Regions from separate parts of the Lactobacillus sp. ESL0263 genome, predicted to be linked through region 3. Evidence: predicted binding sites of a transcription regulator. Region 3 holds the regulator's gene; each other region holds the start of a gene.

Region 1 (7,163 bases), on a different contig from region 3:
TGTTACATGTGAAACAAACATTATTTGAGACTTTTTTGTTATCAAAATTGGCCTTAGTTAAAAGCGCGTCAGTAGTGAAAAAAATTTTAACAAAGCTAATTGACAAATTGGCATATACCAATTTATAATGAATTTAACTTAATTGGAGGCTCAACTATGAAAATTATCATTACAAACAACAAAGAAAACGGTAGTACTGAAGGCTTTAAGCTATTTAAAAAGAGCATTGAAAATGGTGCTAAGGTAATCGGCTTAGCAACTGGCTCTACCCCTGTAGCTCTATACAACGAATGGACTCAAAGTGATCTTGATAATAGCAATCTTATTAGTATCAACCTTGATGAATATACTGGTTTAACTCCTGATAATGATCAAAGTTACCATTACTTTATGCAAAAAAATCTTTTTGACAAGAAGCCATTCAAGAAATCATATATTCCAGATGGTATTAAAGCCATTAATGACCCTCAAGGTGCTTCTGATGACTACAACAAGATCATTGATGAAAACCCAATTGATATTCAATTATTAGGTCTTGGTCAAAATGGTCATATTGCTTTTAATGAACCAGGCACTTCTTTTGATTCTGTTACTCACGAAGTCAAGTTAACTGAGAGTACTATTCAAGCTAATTCCCGCTTTTTCAGCAATATTGATGATGTGCCAAAATCAGCAATTTGTATGGGAATTGCTAACATCATGAGTGCAAAGGAAATCGTTATTATGGCTTTTGGTGAAAATAAAGCTGATGCCGTTAAAAAAATGGTCGAAGGTCCTGTAACTGAAGACGTTCCTGCTTCCGTTTTACAAAACCACTCTAATGTCACATTAATTATTGACGATGCTGCTGCAAGTAAGCTCAGTGAAAAATCAAAGAACTAATTAGATAATTTGATTAATAAAAAAGGCGATGCAAGGAAAGCATCGCCTTTTTTATTACAAATAGCTTTTAACATTAATGCTCTCTATTAACAGGTGCATATCACTAACGCTAACAAAATAATCCGTATTATGATTAGATTAGAGCATGAGAGGATGTGATAAATTGAAACGAAGTAAAAAATGGTTACTGGTAGTTTTTCTGCTTTTACTACTGCCTCTGCCAATTTATCTCTTATGGGAAACTAGCGGTTTTTGGCAAAAGTATTTAAGGCTTAGCATCCCCAAAATGGGTACATTAAATCCTATTTTCGAATGGTATCTAATCGGTGCTAGTGCCATTATTCTTTTGGCTTTAATCATTAGTTTATTAATCATTCTATTCTGGCCAGTTCAGCGCTACTTCACCTTAATTCATAAGCGCGATGGACAAGTTAGAGTTAATAGTAAGGCGATTAACGGTTATGTCATGAATTCCTTATCTGAATTGCCTTTTATCAATAAGGCAAAAGTTGATTCTAAGCTTACTAATCATAAAATCAAAATCAGGATTAGTGGCAATTTAGGACATGGTGACAACGTTAACGCTGTTCTTGAGCAATACCTTGAAGAGCTTAAAGGTAATCTTAGTCAACTTTTGGGAATCGAGCAGAAACCAAAAATCAAAATTAAGTTTGTTAACTATCAAAACTCTGATAAGCCCGAGACACGCGTTCAATAAAGGAGGCAAAAATGAATAAAATTTTGCAGGAACACCTCCCAGAAATATGCGGTGCAGCAATCGGCTTGTTACTAGCATTTTGTTTTTTGGGATTAGGCTTTTTTAAAACTATTTTTGTCATTGTGCTACTAGTGTTAGGCTTTCTAGCTGGGCATTATTGGCCATTGCTAAAAAGCTTGGTAAGTAAACAACAACAACACTAAATGAAAGGAATTTAATTATTATGGTACAAAATAACAACAACTCAAAACAAGAAGTTAAAGGCGACTTATCTTATGACTCTAAAGTAATCCAAAAGATTGTCGGCATTGCTTTGGCAGACGTTAAAGGACTATTAACTGTTAATGGCGGTTTCTTCTCTAACTTAGCTGATAAGATTGTTAACAGTGATGATGTAACTAATGGTGTTAACGTCGAAGTGGGTAAAAAACAAGTCGCTGTCGATATTGAAATCGTTGCAGAATACGGTACTGACATTCCTAAACTTTATGATGAAATTAGACAAAAGATTTATGACAAGGTTAAAGAAATGACAGGCTTGGATACCGTTGAAGTTAACGTCACAGTGGTTGATATCAAGACTAAGGAAGAGCATGAAAAAGACTCTGTCAGCTTGCAAGATCGTCTAACTGGTGCCACTCAAGACGCCAAAGAAAAGATTGACGAACAAAAAGACAAGGTTGAAGATAAAAAAGAAGAAAAGAAAGAAGAGCGCGTTAAGTAACTCATCTTAACCAATCTATTCAAAAAGAGAAGTGCTTCAAGCAATGCACTTCTCTTTTTGTTTTCCGTTAGTTTCACGTGTAACACTCCTTAATTTTTTATCATAAAAATATATATTTACATATAATTATCAAACTATAAGCAGTTTTTTTGGTCTGCACTATGCAAAATCACTTGACATTTTTGCCCCAATGCAAATTAAATTTCTTCTTGTTTACCACTATATCTCGTATTAAACTAGATATTAATCTATATATTGTATTTAAGAAAGAGCGTGATTCAAGTTATTGTTTTAAGCGGGCCTATTGGAGCCGGTAAATCCAGTTTAACCAGTATTTTAGCTGAACATTTAGGAACTCAAGCCTTTTATGAAGGCGTTGATAGTAATCCAGTTCTTCCTTTATATTACCAGGACATGAAACGGTACACTTTTTTACTTAACATTTATCTGCTTAACCACCGGTTAGCACAAATCAATCAAGCAGTTAAAGAGAAAAACAGTGTCTCTGACCGTTCTATTTACGAAGATGCCCTCTTTTTCCAAATGAATGCGGAAAGCAATGTCGCTGATCCTACCGAATTTAAGATTTACGACAGTTTACTTGAAAACATGATGGAAGACACCCCAGGAAATCCTAGTAAAAAGCCGGATCTCTTGATCTATATCCGTGTGTCACTAGATACCATGCTAAAACGAATCGAGAAGCGTGGTCGGTCTTATGAGCAAATCTCGACTGATCCCAGTCTGAAAGATTACTATGCACGCTTAATTCGCTATTATGAGCCTTGGTACGAAGAGTATGATGCCTCACCTAAGATTGTAATTGACGGTGACAAGTATGACTTTATCGGTGATGAAGATGCTAAAAAGGAAGTTTTAAGCCAGATAGATAGCAAGCTGCGTGAAATTGGCAGTCTAGAATAAGAAGGAACGTGATGACAGTTATTGTTTTAAGTGGCCCTATTGGAGCCGGTAAATCCAGTTTAACCAGTATTTTAGCCAAATATTTAGGAACTAAGCCATTTTACGAAAGTGTTGACGATAATCCAGTCTTACCACTTTTTTACGCTGATCCTAAAAAATATGCGTTTCTGCTTCAGGTATTTTTCCTTAATACACGTTTTCGCAGCATTAAGGATGCATTAACCGACGATAATAACGTACTTGATCGTTCTATCTATGAAGATGCACTCTTTTTCCAAATGAATGCCGATATTGGACGTGCAACTAAAGAAGAAGTTGACACATACTATGAGCTTTTAAACAATATGATGAATGAGCTCAAAAATATGCCAAAAAAGAGCCCTGATTTGCTCGTCCATATCAATGTTTCATACGAGACGATGCTTAAACGTATTCAGAAACGTGGCCGCCCGTATGAACAACTTAGCTATGATTCAACGCTTGAAGATTATTACAAACGACTATTACGTTATTACAAGCCTTGGTATGAAAAATATGATTATTCACCTAAAATGGAAATTAATGGTGATGAGCTTGATTTTATGACCAATGAACATGACCGTGAGATTGTTTTAAATCAAATTGTCGATAAATTAAAAGAGATTGGTAAATTACCTGAATCATGGGATAAACCAACCAAGGTCGAACTTGATGCTTAATCAGTAAACCAATCAACTTGCATATAGTAGTAAAAAAGCCGTTTTTAGATATTTAGTCTAAAAACCGGCTTTTTGTTTTGTTAAATATTCTTACTAAGCAGTCCAAAATAGTTTTTTTACACTGTTACCATTTTATTATTAAAAAAATATGTGCTATTCTGTCATAAATGTAATTTTTTGCTCATTATTTTAGTTTACGCTTTAAAGGAGAATAAGATGAATTATATTATCTCAATCATGCCTTCTCTACTTTCTGGAGCTAAAATGACCCTGATTCTATTCTTATGGACCTTGATCATTTCTATCCCACTTGGAATTATTGTTAGTTTGGGATTGATTTCGCATTTTAAAATTTTACGCGCTATTTTAAAATTTTATATCTGGATTATGCGTGGTACACCATTGTTACTACAGCTAATCTTTATTTTTTATGGATTACCCATTATTGGCATCATCTTTCAACGATACAATGCTGCCTTATTCGCTTTTATTCTAAATTATACTGCTTATTTTGCAGAAATTTTCCGTGGCGGTTTTCAGTCTGTGCCAGTCGGCCAATATGAAAGTGCACACGTTCTGCAGCTCACAAAATGGCAAACTTTGCGACATATTATTATCCCCCAAGTAAGCAAAATTGTTATACCGTCAATTGGCAATGAAGTAATCAACTTAGTCAAGGACACTTCCCTTGTTTATGTTATTGGCTTAGGTGAACTCCTACGTGCAGGAAACGTTGCAACTGCGCGAGACGTTACGCTTGTGCCATTAGTTCTAGTTGGTATTATTTATCTACTAATGACCGGTATTGCATCATTTATTTTAAAGAAAATCGAACACAGTTACTCTAAGTGGAAATAACAAGGGGAATGATTCATGCTTGAATTAAAGAATATTACTAAAAAATTTGGCTCTCGAACAATTTTAAATAAGCTAAACTTAACAATTCCCGATCAAGAGATATTAGCAATAGTCGGGCCTTCGGGTGCCGGCAAAACCACTCTTCTACGTTGCCTTAGTGGCTTAGAAAAAGTCGATTCTGGTCAATTTCTCTGGAACAATCAAGAATTTGACCCAACTGAACCAAGTAAAGATAATCAAATTACTGGTGTTGTTTTTCAAAGTTACGAATTGTTTCCTAATTTGACCATCATTGACAATATCACACTCGCACCAAAATTGGTTTTAAAAGAAGATAATAGCCAGGCTCTACAAACAGCCAAGCAATTGCTTCACAATCTAGACTTAACGGGCAAAGAAGAACTGTATCCATATCAGCTGTCTGGTGGACAAAAGCAAAGAGTTGCGATTGCGCGAGCATTAGCAATGAAACCACAAATTCTATGCTATGATGAGCCAACCTCTGCACTGGATCCTGCATTACGTACCAAAGTCGGCGAAATTATTTTACAACTGAAAAACAATAATAAGATGACACAAATTATTGTTACACACGATATGGATTTTGCTTATCAAGTAGCTGATCAAATTTTCACGGTTAAAGCGTTAGATTTTAAGAAGGTGGATTAAGTGAAATGCAAACGTCTAATGGCATTATTTGCCACCATCTTTTTTATTCTTACTCTGTCTGCCTGTAGCGGTATTTCCGTTAACAGACAAGCTAGCAAAGTTGACAATTGGACCCATATTAAGGCTCGAGGCTACGTAGTTGTTGGTGTTGACGACACATTTGTTCCAATGGATTTTCAACAAAAAAATGGAAAACTAATCGGTTATGACGTTGACTTAGCTAATGCAGTTTTTAAATTATATGGTATCAAGGTCAGCTTCCAAACAATTGATTGGTCAATGAATACAACTGAATTAAGAAATGGGACAATTGATGTAATTTGGAATGGTTTCAGTAAAACTCCCGCTAGAGAGGCAAAAGTCAACTTTAGTAAAACCTATTTGGATACAGCACAGGTCATAGTTGCACTGAAGAAAAATCACATTAACAGCATTAAAGACATGCAAAATAAAGCACTAGGCGCCCAATCTGGTTCATCAGGTTACAATGACATCATGGATTATCCAAAGGTACTTGCTAACCGAATTAAAGACCACTATCCAATTCTCTACGATTCCTTTACTAACGCCTTTATCGATCTAAACGCAGGTCGAATTGATGGCTTGTTGATTGATAGTTCCTATGCCAATTACTATATTTCGCGTCAAAAGCATCCTGAACGATTCACTGAAATTGATAGTTCTTTTCCAAAGGAACAATTTGGCGTTGGTATGCGAAAAAGTGATATAACTTTACAGCGAAAGATCAACCATGGATTAGATATTCTTGCTAAAAATGGAACCTTAGACCGAATTAATCATAAGTGGTTTGGGGATAAGGCACAGTCCCCACTTCTTAAAAAGTAATTAGCTAAGCTTCTCAAGAACTTGCGCAATGCCATCATGGTTGTTATCAGAAGTCACATTTACAAATTGCTTTTTCAATTCTGCTGGAGCGTTACCCATCAAAAATGGATGCCCAACTGTTTGTAGCATTGAAACATCATTGTAGTTGTCACCAAATGCCCAACAATCAGTCAGCTTCACATTAAATTCTTCTGCCAGTTCTTTAATTCCCTCGCCTTTAGATACACCATTTACAACTATTTCTAATAAATTGGGAGCCGATTTAACTAAGACCAAGTCTGGATATTCGGCAGTCAGATCTTTTTGCTCTTGATCAAGTTGTTCTGGATTTCCCATAATAAGGACCTTGTGAACACCTTTAAGTTTTTTAACTTCAGCAATTGAACTTGGTGTCGCTTTAACTTGAACAATCTGCTCCTCTTTTTTTACCAATTTAACATTATTTCCTGGGTAATAAAACCAGTCATAGCCACTATAAACATTCCAAGTAGTCTGATTATTTTTCTTTTCGATATATGAACAGATCTCAGCTGCTTCTGCTGCTTTCATGAAGCGCGAAGATATTGGTCTTCCCATTTCATCTAAGACTAAAGCGCCATTGTATGCAATCATTGGACAGTTCTTAGTTATCTGGCCAGCCGCAGTCATCACTGCTTGCGGCATTCTTGCAGAAACTGGGATAAAAACATTGCCATTAATGATTTGCCGTCTAATCGCATCTCTTGTTTTAGGTGTTACTTCTAAATCTGTATTTATTAATGTTCCATCAATATCTGAAAACAACAATTTAGCCATTTTTTCTCCAACCTTCTTATACTCATTAGCTTACTAAGATAGTTTATTT
Region 2 (7,163 bases), on a different contig from region 3:
TAAGTTACATGGCTCACCGTTGGCTAATGAAATCTCACCACATGGGTTTGTTCCTTCAACTTCGCCATCAATACCTTCTTGATAACCATCAATAATACGGCCGTAATTACGTGACAAGTCTAAGTTAACAACACCAGGTTCACCGTTTTCTCTAATACCAGCGGCAATTGGCTCGTATCCATCGAATTTAGCGTCAATCGCAACACTATTGTTTGAAGCCCAACGGTGATGATATAGCTTATCTTTATCTTGCTTCATTGTGATGAAATCTTGATCATCGTTAGAGCCTAATGCTAATTCAGCAGACCGTCTAACATTTCCTGCAACAACAGTTTTCCCAATTAAGTTGCAAATGTCTGTGCCATCAACTGAGGTGATTTTTGTACCAACGCGATTATTGATAATATCGTTAATCTCAAACAGCATTTCGACCAATGGCATTGGGCCAGAAGCAGTACCACCAAAACCGTGAATTTTTGCACCGTAAGGACGAATACCACTGATGTCTAAAACCAACTTCTGTTTATTTTCAGGATTGGTCTCCTTAAAGTGCATATCGATTAAACGGGCATTAGCTAAAACCCAACCTTCACGGGTGTCGGGTAAATTGTAATAGATATAGTCATCCGAATTCTGATTTTGCTTTACCCACTCACTTTTATCAGTTGCTCCAAGCTTGACGGAGTCGTCATAAGAAGCACTAGCCTTGTCGATTACAATCGTTAAATCGATTTTATTGTCAACTGAGGGAATTTTTTGGATATTGTCCTGAACGACGGAAAAGCCAACGCCGCCACCTTTCATCAATTGGTCAAAGACGAAAGAAAATGGCATTGAAAGAGCTTCTTGATTTTTGTCCAAATAATCAGGCACGATATGACTATCACCATATTTCTGTGGTTTGATAGCAATAAACCAGCAATTGTTTAAGGAATCACCATTACGTCTTTGGTAATCAGTCCCAGAAACCCACAAGTTCCGCCCTGACGGAGTAGAAGCAAGGCCATAAATAAGCTTGAATAAACGCTTAGCTTCGTCTGTCAGTTCCTCAACCACATCTTCAGAAGGCGAATCAGTTAAGCGTGGATCAAGGTTAATGTTGCCTTCCACAACACGCTTAACTGTTTCGTCCCATTCTTCAGCGCGATTATATTCAGGAAGCCAGCGTGCATAAGTCCGCTTGTACGTGACCCAGCCAAGTTCTCCCCAGTGAGGCGAAACATTTTGTTTCACTTGATCAATATAAGCCTGATCCAAGCTTATTCTTGCATTTTTCATATACAAAATATCTCCTCATAAAATAACATTTTGTTTCACATACACATCATGTATGGTGTATAAAAAGACTATAACACAATATCTTGTATTTACCAGCGGATATGCAGCAGCCAAATCCGAACAAAAAAAGATGATTTAAGGCAGCAGTAGGAGAAAAAGATTTTCAAAAAAATCATATAGCAATCGGCGTATAGAAAAAGCACAATAAACTAAAAAAGCTTATTGTGCTTCAAAAAGATTAATAAAAAAGAGTTAACGACCAATTGCTGTAAAGAGCAGGAGAAGTATTCCTCCCAAAATAGCAAAAGGAATTAGTAAATGAATAAAGAAAATGAAGATTAAACCGCATGCCAGTATAAATAATAAAATTTTAATTATCCCAACACCTAGTTTAGCCAGTGCCCAGATCAATGCAAAAATTAGTAATAAAGTAAGCATACTAGTATTTCCTCCTGATTTATTTGGTAAGCAATTATACCTCAAGCGCATTTACTTAAAATGAGTTTTACCTAAATTTAACAAAAAGATAATTATGTTTTTTATGAGTAATTTACTGGTATAATATTTTTCCATAGCAGTATTTATTTCCCGGGAAATAATTGGAAAGGATGAAAAATACTTGCGTTTTAGACAAATTATTTTTGATGTAGATGACACACTAATCGATTTCGCGGATACGGAGAATTTCGCGCTCCATCGCCTTTTTAACGCGCACCACTGGCCACTAACAGAGGACTTACAGCGGCGTTACCACTCATATAATCAAAGTTTATGGCGTCAGCTTGAAACTGGTGCATTAACATATGATCAATTGAGTGAAATGGTTTTTCATAATTTTATCAAAGAAAACTATCATATTAATGTTGATGGACTTGCCGTTATGGATGAATATCGTTCATACTTCAGTCAAGCTTATAAGTTGCTACCTGGTGTAGAAGATACGCTTCGTTTTGCCAAAAAGAGTGGGTACGAGTTGACCATTTTAAGTAATGGTGAAGCCTATATGCAACGCCATCGCTTAGAGCTAGCTGGAATTAAGAACTATTTTAATTTAATTATTACTTCTGAAGAAGCAGGTTATTCAAAACCTGATGCTCGAATTTTTGATTACTTTTTTGACCGGGCGGAATATGGCCCTGAAGAAACAGTATTTTTTGGAGATGGTTTACAATCAGACATTTTAGGTGCAGAAAACTATGGTTTTAGCAGTGTCTGGTATAACCATCGCGGGCGAAAAAATAACATGAATTTACATCCTCTGTGTGAAGTGAAAACATATCCCGAATTCGTGAAACTGTTAAAAAATGACTTTGAAAGAATTAATTAGCAATTTGTTAAATTTGATGTGGCAGCATATATATTATTCGATATAATATAACAGAGGTGAAAATAATGACTGTCAAAATTAGTTCTTTAAATGATAGATATTTTTTAAATAACGGAGCTAAGATGCCTACTATAGGTTTCGGAACTTGGCAAACACCAGACGGTGATGTTGCCAAAAACTCCGTTATTGATGCAATTAATGCGGGGTACCGTTTGATTGATACTGCTGCTGCTTACGGCAATGAGGAGAGTGTCGGTAAGGGCATTAAGGAAAGTGGTATTAACCGTTATGATTTATTTGTTACAACTAAATTGTGGAATGATAAGCATGGCTATCAGGAAACAATTCAAGCAATTGACGAAAGTTTAGAAAAACTAGGGTTAGATTATCTTGATCTGTACTTAATTCACTGGCCAAATCCAAAAGCAGTGCGTGATCATTGGGCAGAATTAAACGCAGAGAGTTGGCGCGCAATGGAAGATCAGTACAAGGCAGGAAAGCTTCGTGCGATTGGGGTTTCAAACTTTAGACGTGAGCACATGGATGAATTACTAAAAACCGCTTCTATTCGTCCAGCTGTCAATCAAATCTACTTAAATCCGAGTGATATGCAGGAAGACGTTGTTTCATATAATAATGAACTTAACATTTTAAGTGAAGCATATAGTCCATTAGGAACAGGCGGCTTAATTGGAAATAAAACTGTTAGTGAAGTGGCTGAGCATTATGGTAAAACTCCTGCTCAAGTACTCTTACGTTGGTCACTTCAACATCAGTTTGCACCACTTCCAAAATCTGTTCATACTGATAGAATAAAAGAAAATGTAGATATTTTTGATTTTGTAATCGATGAAGAAGATATGAAGACTTTGGACGGTTTGCATGGTGCTGCTGACCTTGCAACTGATCCTGATAAAACAAACTTCTAAAGTTAACAATTAAGGTGAAGAGCAATGAAAATAGGATTCATAGGTACCGGTAAAATAGGTAAAGCAATTATTTTGGGTTTATTGCAAGGAGATATCGCTAACCAAGATATTTATGTTTTTGGTGGTGGACATCCATCAGCCGAAAAAGTTGCAGCTGAATTGCACTTGAATTTAATTAATGACTATGCAGACTTTAAAGAATGCCAGGCTGTCATTGTTGCAGTGGGTGGTTCAGTAGTGGAAACTATTTTTGAAGAACTTGGTCAAAAATACCATGGCATTATCTTATCCACTGGTGGTGGTGATTTAGAAAAGGTAAACCATGAATTACCTAATGGCTCTTCTTTTGTCAAAATTGTTCCAAATACACCAGTTCAAATCGGTGAAGGAATTACGGCAATTAGTTTTGCTGCAGGAGAAAAGCCTGAAGTAATCAAGACTGTAAAAGATCTGTTTGAACAAATGGGTGATGTTTACGTTGTACCAGCCGACTTATTAGGCATTTATGGTACTGTCGCAGGTTGTACTCCAGCATATGTTGATTTAATGATCGAAGCGCTGAGCGACGCAGCTGTTCAAAATGGGGTAAAACGAGCAGAATCCTACCAAATCATTGAAAAAATGCTTTTAGGGACTGCTAAATTAGCATTAACTAGTGGTAAGTTGCCTGAAGAATTAAAAGATGAGGTTACTACTCCTGGTGGCTCTACCATCAGAGGCGTTAATAAGTTAGAAGAAAAAGGTTTTCGTGGAGCATTAATTCAGGCACTTAATGCTTCGGCTAAGTAAAAATTAGCAAGATTACTTAATTATAGGAAGACAAAATAAAAGGCACCGAGTAAGTAAAATCGGTGCCTTTTATTTTGTCTATTGTTTACTTAGCTTGGTAATCCGCTAAATTGATTACCTGGTCATACTTGTCTAAATCAGCAACTTGATAGTGATGAATTACTTCTACAAAGGTTAAATTTGAATCCAATAATATTTGATGAATTGCGGCTGAAGTGGCTTGGTCAAGCGAAGCGTTGATTTCATCAAGTAACAAAATTGGACGTTTTGATAAAATTGCTCTTGCTAATTCAATTCGCGCTAATTGCCCACCAGATAGCTTGTCGGCATTATCCCCTAATTGATAATCAAAGCCTTTCTCTTCTACCATGGTATCTAACTCTAATTGCTTGCAAACTTGCTCAACTTCATCCACAGGTAGTTTTTCACCTAACGTTAAATTGAACCAAAGTGTATCAGCAAAAATAACCGGTGATTGACTGGAATATGCAAATAGATTTGATATTTGATCAGCTTTGACTTTTTGATTATCAATTAAAATATTTGCTGCTGTTCCAAATTTATTAGACATCATAAAATACAGCAAAGTGGACTTACCACTGCCAGAAGGTCCAATAACTGCTATCTTTTCTCCAGGTTTAATAGTTAAATCAAGTCCACCGAAAAGTTGTTTTTTGTCCCTTTCTAAACAGATATTTTGCCAACTTGCTTGTTTAGTGAAAGTACAGTTGACTGATGACTCTTTGGTATCTGCCAGGTCTAAATAATAATTAACCTTTTTTACAATATCTTTAGTCGTTGATAAGTGATTGCGTTCTTCTAAAATTTGCATAATTGGTTTAATAAACGAATTTGCTAATTGAACAATTGCAAATAGGACTCCCATCGTTGTTTGACCGTGTAATACCATTAACCCACCTAAATAGGCTGGAATAACAAACGTACCATAAATTCCTACAAAGCCGACAATTGTTTGAATATTATTACTCAGCAGATTCATCTTACACAGAGTTTCTTCTAATTTTGAAACTTTTGGTAAATTTGAAGCCACAGCATTAGCTTGCTTGTGATATAGCTTTAATGAATCGGTTCCTGCTAAGATGTTTTTTATTTGACTGACATACCTACTATTAGCTTCGGTCCACTGATTTGAAGCTTTACGTATCGGCTTTTGTAATAAACCTGAAGCTAGTATTGGAAGAGCAGAACCGATTAGGAAAAATATCGTCAAAATCGTATTAATATATAATGCGTAAATTAATGAAATCACAACTGTCACAAAATAAAAGGCAATATTAATTTCGGCATTAAATCGGTTAGTTTCTAACAATTTAAAATCATTGGTTAAAAACCCTAAAGCTGAAGCATTATCTTCTTTAGACGTTTCTAACATTCCTGCGAGAATTTTGGTTCTCAAACTGGTATTGACTTCCTGAACAGCATTATTTTTTAAATAATTGTAGCCTAACTCAGCTACTAAAACGATTAAGAATAAAATTAGGGCAACTAAAAACATGTGAGGAAGCGCATGCAAGTTTTTATCCGCTAATGCATTTGTCATAGTTTCTAACACGTAAGCCATCACGATATTTTGTGTGCTAGCAATTATGCCAAGTATTACAAGCGCTGCAAGCTTCCATTTATTATAATATCTAACAATCATAATTTCTCCTTGCCTAGTATTAGTAGTAATTGCTTATTTTAAATCATTAACTAATAATTAAATTTCGGTATTCACTAGCTCCTATCCAGTGATTAGGAGAAGAAAAATAAGTTGTTCTAAATTATTGTAGAAATCTTTCCGATAATTAAAAGTACCTTCTTTAAAACTGATAATAAATTCATCATTTTAATATAATACCATTATTTATATTAAAAATTAAATATTTTTTAATTTTATATAATGTATTTGCTGTTTTTAACTACTCTTAGCAAAATTACTTAATAATGAAAGACAAAATAAAAGGCACCGAATAAGTAGAATCGGTGCCTTTTTATTAAAGTCAAATCATTAAATGTGTTTAAGAAGGGAAATAAGTTTTTATGAAATTAAAATTCTTTATCCAAATCAACTGGAGTGTCAGGAGTTTCACCCTTGATTAACTTCAAGTTGTTGTCAAATGAGTTGATAACCATGTTACGAACAGCGTGTGTTGTGTAGAATGCTGTGTGAGGAGTTACCAAAACATTTGGACGAGCGATTAAGTCAGCTAAACGCTTGTCAGGTAATTCTTTATTAGAGAAGTCTTCGTTGAAAATACCAACTTCATCTTCATAAGTATCCATTACGAAACCGAAGATCTTGCCTGAGTCAAGGCCACGAACAACTGCATCAGTATCAACAAGAGGACCACGTGATACGTTAACAATAACAACGTCATCCTTCATCTTATTGATTGATTCGTCGTTAATCATGTGGATGTTTTCAGGAACATCAGGTACGTGAAGTGAGATTACATCAGATTGAGCGTAAAGTTCATCTAAAGTATCTACGTAGTAGCCCTTCTTCTTAAGAATAGGGTTTTGGAAAATATCGTAGGCAATAACTTTTGCGCCAAAGCCTTCCATAATTCTCATGAATACTTGACCAATGTGACCAGTACCAATAACACCAACAGTTTGGTCACGAACTTCACGACCGATTGTAGGTGCCCAACGGAAATCATGCTTAGCAAGCTTTTCGTCCATAGCCTTATCTTGACGTAAAACTCTAGCTGCTTGAATAGCTGCATGTTCAGCAATAGCATCTGGTGAGTATACAGGGACATTAGTTAATTTAAAGCCAAGTTCCTTAGCCTTCTTTAAGTCAATGTTGTCGATACCAACGTTACGGATTGACC
Region 3 (7,163 bases):
ATCACAAAAAGCACTTTTTAGTTAAGTGCTTTTTGGTTTAACCTTTTTTTAATTTAGCGTCGTCTATTAGGACCAGAAACAACGACCTCTTTAGCCAAAGTCCGTACTCTTTCCATTAGTCTTGCAGCTTTAACTGGATCTATTGCATTTTTAGTCTCCTTAAAATGTTCTTCCAAATCGTCCATTGAGAAATTGGAAGAAAAGAAAGTCGGCAATTGATTGTCCATCCTGGATTGCAGGATTACTGCTAAAACTTCATCACGAGACCACTGACTGAGATTTTCAGCACCAATATCATCCAAAATTAGTACATCACAATTTGAAATTCGCTGTACCTCTTCCGGCAGGCTATTATCATTAAAATGACTTGAAAGACCAGCAATGAAATTAGGCACATGCATGAAAACAACACGCTTATTCATCATTGCAAGTGAATTTGCCAAGCCAGCAAGAATGAAAGTTTTACCTACTCCAAAACTACCTGATAAAAATAGACCTTTTTGATGAATATTCTTAGAGTAGGCACTCAAGAATTGACCAATATCAGCCATTGCTTGCTTTCTTTCAGGCGTTATCTCAACTTGACTGAGTTTAACATCATGCAAACTGGTTGGCAGATCAATTAAACGCAGATTCTTTCTGGCACTAACTTCCCGATCATGTTCAATCTTACTGTCTTCAGGAACATAAGTAATATCAATCGCATTAGTATTTAGAATCAATTTCGGTTTAAAGCCCTGTGTGACTGGATCCTTTTTATTTTGTTGAAACAAATAAAATTCAAAAAGAGCAGACATGCTCTTATCAATCATTTCATCCGTTATTTTGTCCTGATGAGCGCTAATGAACTGACTGACAGCCGGTTCAGCTAAAACTTGTTGCCTAATCTGAGCTGGGTCAATTTTTTTAGCTGCTGGATGATTCTTTGCAGAAATAAATTTATTAATCGGTTCCATAGATTCACCTACTTCATGCCATTTTGGTCTTCAAAGTTCTTGAAAAAGTTCTTTAAATCTGCCGAAGAAACGTCTGATTTAACTGTAGCTTTTTTCTTGCTCCAGTCCGTTGCCTTTTCAACCCTTTTTGCCTGAGTATAACGAGGATATTTTCCTTTATTTTGCTCACGTTTATTCATATAGTCAAGTGCTTGCTCACCTGTCTTCACACCGTGTTGCAACCAATCATGCAGGATTTTATTCGCTAAACGATAGGAAATATTCGGTGCGCTTTTTAGACAAGCGTAGGTCAAAAGATTCAGCAATTCAGCTGGTATCCCTTTTTCATTATATAAACTGTCAAGGACATGATATTCGCTAGCATCAACATAATCATGACGTTCAGTTTTTAGATAATATAAAAACTGAGCTGGAGATTTACTCTTCACAAGTTGTAAAAGTTTTTGTTCTTGTTCACTAAAATGCGCATTTGAAGGACTAGTTTCTTCAGTACGCGTAACTCTTTTAAGTTGATCACGTGTTGTTTGAGCATGAATACTGTTTGCGATTGTCTTTTTAATTAAGGACATATCAAGCTGATAGTCTCCGTGTAAGCATGACAAAGCCTCATCAACAAATTCTTGTTCGGACAAACCATAGGTGCGCATAACGGCCCGAATTGCTTCCCGGTTACGATCAATTTCTGTCTCTGGAATTTGATAAATCTCAAACTGCTGCTTCATAAAATCCCAGTCTATCTTGTCATCTTGTTTGATACTTGCCTGAACAGGTTTAGGAATCTGGTTTTCTTGAGCAGCCTGTTTCACTTCAATTGAAGGTTCAATTGCTTCTTGATCGGGTAAACGAAAGACGTCCATGAATGAGGCAGAAACATCAGTTGCGGTCGCTAAGCCATTAGGTTGGTTTAAGTTCTGACTACCTTCTTGGGCAAAAACATGACTCAATTTTTGAAATGCGCTAACACCAATTTTTTCCTTAAGCAAACTGGCTAAAAGAGGTGTGGCAAAAAATTCATTACTACTTGGAACCTTTGCTAGCTGAAAAACTAGTACCTTACCCATAATTTCATTTTCAATCATGCGTGTTTGAATCAAACCAGTACCTTCAAGCTTATGCAGCGCAGTAAAAAGACTTTTAAGGTTGCAATCAAGCTGTTCTTGTAACGCGTATAAGCCAGTTGAATCAGATAGCATTGCACCAGAATTATAGTCTTCATTCAGACTAAGGTACATGGAAAGAGCAAGAGAGCCAACTAAAGGCTGATAAAGCTTTACTAAAATGCGAAGATCAGCTGGATATAGGTCAATATGATTAGCAATAAAAAAAGGTTGTTTGGGATTATCTGTCTCAAACATTTCTAATTTCCTTTCTCTCTTTTAGCAATCATATCCTCCATTGTCTTCATGAAACTCGACATATCTTTAAATTCACGGTAAATCGACGCAAAACGAATATAAGCAACATCATCTAGTTCAGCTAATTCATCCATTACCAACTGACCAATTTTTTTCGAAGATATTTCACTTACACCTTGCTGTCTAACCTTGTTTTCAACGTGATCAACTAGTTCTTCAAATTGTGCACTGGTAATTGGACGCTTTTGCCCAGCTGCCATTACACCATGCAGAATCTTTTTACGATTAAACGGCTCTCTAGTATTATCATTCTTAATTACTAATAATGGCGTTGTTTCAATTCGTTCAAAAGTAGTAAAGCGAAAGCCACAGTTTTCACATTCTCTTCTGCGTCTAATTGCACGATTTTCATCACTTGGACGCGAATCGATTACACGTGAGGCATTTTGCCGACAATTAGGACATTCCATCTTAGTCCTCCTCTTTTAGTTCACATAGCAGGTTTGCTAATTTAGTTTCTAGCTCTTTTATTGTACCAGTATTTGTGATGACATAATCTGCTAATTTTTCCTTTTGCGATAGTGGCATCTGTGTTTTTATTCTATTTAAAGCCTCAGTTTTATTTAAGCGATCACGTGTCATTAATCGCTGCAATTGCAACTCCTCTGGAACCGCAATTAACAAGGTTTTATCACAATAATCTTTTACTTTAGTTTCAAATAGTAAAGGTGCATCTACAATAACTACTGGTTTCTTTAAAAGTTTATTTTGCGTAATTTTATCTTCAATTTCGCTAAAAATCAATGGATGTGTTATCTGGTTAAGCACATTTAACTTACTTTGATCATTAAAAACAATTTGTCCTAACTTTTTGCGATTAAGTGTACGATCAGAATTTAAAATATCTTGGCCAAAATAACTAATCACTTTTTTATAACCTAGCTGATCGATATTTAAAATGTCATGTGCAATCACATCGCTGTCAATAACAGATAAATTGCGCTTAAGGAAAAAGGCATCTGCCGTGCTTTTCCCACTTGCAATTCCACCTGTTAAGCCAAGTACTAAAGTCATTTATAAATTACCTGACAGTGGGGGCAAAAAGTAGTCCCTCTGCCCGAAACTTTTATTTTTTCTAGTGGTGTGTCACAACGAACACATGGCTCTCCCTTATGACCATAAACTTTGAGCATTTCCTGAAAACCACCGGTTTTCCCATTAGCATCAAGGTATGTATGAACCGTAGTTCCTCGTTCTTCAATCGCCAATTCAATTAGAGAATTAATGTTATCGTGAAGCTGCTTGATTTTAGTTTTGGGCAGAGCATTGGCCATACTCAAAGGATGAATTTTGGTTTCCCATAAAACTTCATCAACATAGATATTACCTAGTCCGGCAACCACTGACTGATCAAGAAGCGTATTCTTAATACTTTTTTTCTTGCGCGCAAGTCCCCTAGTAAAAGCTGCAACTGTAAAAGCTGGTGAATTAGGTTCTGGGCCCAGTTTACTGATACCAGTTACTTCTTTTTCCGTTCCAGTTTTAACTAACTGCATTCTACCGAATTTACGAACATCGTTATATCTCAAAGCTGAGCCATCGGTAAAAACAAACTGAACATGATCATGCTTATCTTTTTTCGTATTTTCTTTAACTAAGCGATACTTGCCTTCCATGCGCAAATGAGAAACTACCGTCAAGTTCCCACTCAACCTAATCAACAAGTACTTCGCATAGCGATCAATCGTTTCTATTTTCTTATTAACTAATTGCTGTTCAAATTCTTGCGGATCACTGGCAATAATTTTGGGGTACCACAACGTAACTTTTTTTATTGTTTTTCCTTTAATCAGTGGTAATAAGGTACGACGTACCGTTTCAACCTCTGGCATTTCTGGCATTACTCATACTCCTTATTTGGCATCAAACCAGTTGTGACCATAACCTGAATCAGCAACTAAAGGAATATCTAATCTAACTGCTGATTGCATTACTTCAGGTACAATCTTCTTAATTGTTTCAAGTTCATCTTTTGGAACATCAAAAATTAATTCGTCGTGAACCTGGACAACCATCTTAGTCTTCAAGTGCATTTCATCTAACTTTTGCTGCATATTAATCATTGCGATTTTAATAATGTCTGCGGCAGATCCTTGAATCGGTGAGTTGATTGCAGTTCTTTCTGCAAAAGAACGGACATTGAAATTCTTCGCATGAATGTCAGGAAGGTACCGACGTCTATGCATAATAGTTTCTGCATAACCTTTTTCACGCGCAACTTTCACTGCTTTATCCATATAGTCTTTAATTTGTGGATATTGTTCAAAGTAGTTATCAATAAATTCTTTTGCCTGCTTACGACTAATATTTAAGTTTTTAGACAAACCATAATCTGAAATACCATAAACAATACCGAAGTTAACTGCCTTTGCACGACGACGCATTAATGGTGTTACTTCATCGGTTGACTTTAAGTGGAAAATTCTCATTGCAGTATGAGCGTGAATATCATAACCCGTTCTAAATGCTTCTTGCATCTGCTCATCACCAGAAACCTGAGCCAAAACCCGCAATTCAATTTGTGAATAGTCACAGGAGAAAATATAACCATCTGGTTGACTAGGAACGAACGCTTTTCTAATCTGCTTTCCTTCATCTGTTCTAGTTGGAATATTTTGTAAGTTAGGATCAACTGAAGAAAGACGTCCTGTTGCAGTCAAAGTTTGCAAATAACGTGTATGTACACGTCCGTCTTTTTGAATGACATCAAGCAAACCATTAACATAAGTTGACTGGATTTTTGCAATTTGACGATAAGAAAGAATCTTTTCAATAATTGGATTCTCATCCTTCAGTTGATTTAAAACATCAACTGAAGTTGAATAGCCAGTTTTGGTCTTTTTGATTGGTTTAAGGCCCATTTTTTCAAACAGGATATGACCAAGCTGTTTTGGCGAATTAATATTGAACTCTTCGCCAGCTTCTTCATAAATTTCCTTCTCCATTTTGGACAATTCGCCGGCAAACTCATCTTGCAATTGGGTTAATGTATCAGGTAATACCTTGATACCATTAATTTCCATCTTTGCCAAAACGCGCGCAACGGGAATCTCGATGCTAGCAAAAAGATCATCCTGTTCATGCTCCTTAAGTTTAGCAAGTAAGGTTTCCTTCAAGCTTTCGATTGCTTCAGCCTTGGTTGCAAGGTGATTAAACAAAACCTTATCATCTTCAGGAATTTGTTCACTTTTCCCTTTGCCGTAGACGTCCAAATCACTTCTAACAGAGTTATTACCATACATCCGGCAAACTTCAGCCATATCATCCGAATTATTTTCATTGTTAATTAAGTATGAGGCAAGAAGCATATCATAATCGATTCCATGTGCATGAATTCCAAGTCGGTTAAGTCCAACTGTCGTACGTTTTAAATCAAAAACATCCTTTTTGATTTTTTCATTTTCTAACAGATGTTGCAAATTTTTCTCTTTTAATAGGTCAACATCGCGACTGACATAAATTTGACCAGCAATTTTAAATGCAAAACCAACGAAATCAGCTAAATGATAATTAGGTCCGAGCATTCCTAAGTAAAAGACAATGGTGTCGCCTTCTTTAGCGTCAACTTTTGCCAAATTATCCTTTGTTAATTCCGTATATTCCATCAAAGCTTTTTCATTTTCATCATTTTGATTTTCTGAATCTGCAGCGCTAGGATCAAGTTCACTTAAAAACTTTCTGAAATTCATTTTTTCATAAAAACGTCGTAATTTCGGGTAGTCGACATCCTTACGCTTAATATCATCAATTCCAATCGTAACTGGAGTTTGACAATCAATAGTAGCAAGTTTTTTACCCAAAAGAGCCTTGTCTTTATCGTTTAGCAGGTTTTCTTTTAATTTTGACTGCTTCATTTCGTCGATATGATCATAAAGATTTTCAACTGAACCATATTCTTGGACCAATTGCGAAGCTTTTTTGGGACCTACCTTGGTTACTCCAGGATAATTATCGGAATTGTCGCCCATCAATGCTTTCATATCGATAAATTCAGTTGGTGTAACACCATTAACTTCTTTCATGTGTTCCGGTGTGTAAGCCTCTAAGTTCATCACACCTGACTTAGTCACCATGACCGTAGTCTTTTCAGTAGCTAATTGGGTTAAATCTTTATCACCAGTCACAATTGTTACATCGAAACCATTTTCTTCACCGATTCTAGAAAAAGTACCGATGATATCATCCGCTTCATAGTTTTCCAGCTCGTAGGTCGATATACCTAAGTCATGCAGCAATTCTTGAATATACGGTAATTGCTCGGACAATTCACCTGGAGTTTTCTGACGTCCACCCTTATAATCTGCGTACATGTTATTTCTAAAAGTAGTTTTGCCCGCATCAAAAGCAACTAAAACATGGTCAGGCTTAACATCGTTAAGTAAGACATCAAGCATGTTTTTAAATGTATAAATGGCATTAGTATGTAATCCCTCAGGATTTCTGAAGTTCTCAAGCTGACGGTATAATGCATAAAAAGCGCGAAAGGCAACAGAATTACCATCAATTAAAAGTAGTTTTTGGTTAGCCATTAGATCTCCTCACAGTTAAACTAGTCTAGTATTCATTAATTATTTTACCAGTTTTTCCTTTTTTCTGGCACAATACTGATTTATCTTGCAATTTACTTAACTTATTAATTTTGAACAACAAAAAAGACTGAAGTTTCAGTCTTTTTTGTTGTTCTTTATTTAGTTCATTGTACTAATCCATATAATATATGGTGTGGTAGCGCCTAAAATAGCATCACTTTCTGCTTGTGACTTATTAGAATGAAATAAATCATTTTGGGTCT

The links. The regulator NrdR, encoded in region 3, represses ribonucleotide reductase genes. The targets are predictions, from matches to a motif close to ACACNATATATNGTGT.
Region 1: the regulator NrdR is predicted to act here: its motif matches at 2,541-2,556, upstream of F5ESL0263_RS08510 (deoxynucleoside kinase).
Region 2: the regulator NrdR is predicted to act here: its motif matches at 1,352-1,367, upstream of nrdJ (ribonucleoside-triphosphate reductase, adenosylcobalamin-dependent).

The regions. Positions count from the first base shown of each region.
Region 1 is NZ_REHL01000006.1:462,232-469,394, forward strand. Features, by position in the region: gene F5ESL0263_RS08490 (glucosamine-6-phosphate deaminase) at 157-882, shown strand; gene amaP (alkaline shock response membrane anchor protein AmaP) at 1,046-1,600, shown strand; gene F5ESL0263_RS08500 (DUF2273 domain-containing protein) at 1,612-1,803, shown strand; gene F5ESL0263_RS08505 (Asp23/Gls24 family envelope stress response protein) at 1,824-2,324, shown strand; gene F5ESL0263_RS08510 (deoxynucleoside kinase) at 2,598-3,248, shown strand; gene F5ESL0263_RS08515 (deoxynucleoside kinase) at 3,260-3,946, shown strand; gene F5ESL0263_RS08520 (amino acid ABC transporter permease) at 4,163-4,804, shown strand; gene F5ESL0263_RS08525 (amino acid ABC transporter ATP-binding protein) at 4,820-5,473, shown strand; gene F5ESL0263_RS08530 (amino acid ABC transporter substrate-binding protein) at 5,492-6,319, shown strand; gene F5ESL0263_RS08535 (Cof-type HAD-IIB family hydrolase) at 6,320-7,114, opposite strand.
Region 2 is NZ_REHL01000001.1:83,403-90,565, forward strand. Features, by position in the region: gene nrdJ (ribonucleoside-triphosphate reductase, adenosylcobalamin-dependent) at 1-1,278, opposite strand, end outside; gene F5ESL0263_RS00390 (hypothetical protein) at 1,531-1,716, opposite strand; gene F5ESL0263_RS00395 (YjjG family noncanonical pyrimidine nucleotidase) at 1,898-2,605, shown strand; gene F5ESL0263_RS00400 (aldo/keto reductase) at 2,671-3,534, shown strand; gene proC (pyrroline-5-carboxylate reductase) at 3,559-4,323, shown strand; gene F5ESL0263_RS00410 (ABC transporter ATP-binding protein) at 4,409-5,986, opposite strand; gene F5ESL0263_RS00415 (D-2-hydroxyacid dehydrogenase) at 6,373-7,163, opposite strand, start outside.
Region 3 is NZ_REHL01000004.1:773,984-781,146, forward strand. Features, by position in the region: gene dnaI (primosomal protein DnaI) at 54-956, opposite strand; gene F5ESL0263_RS05685 (DnaD domain protein) at 965-2,311, opposite strand; gene nrdR (transcriptional regulator NrdR) at 2,314-2,781, opposite strand; gene coaE (dephospho-CoA kinase) at 2,783-3,385, opposite strand; gene mutM (DNA-formamidopyrimidine glycosylase) at 3,382-4,212, opposite strand; gene polA (DNA polymerase I) at 4,225-6,900, opposite strand; gene F5ESL0263_RS05710 (SLAP domain-containing protein) at 7,060-7,163, opposite strand, start outside.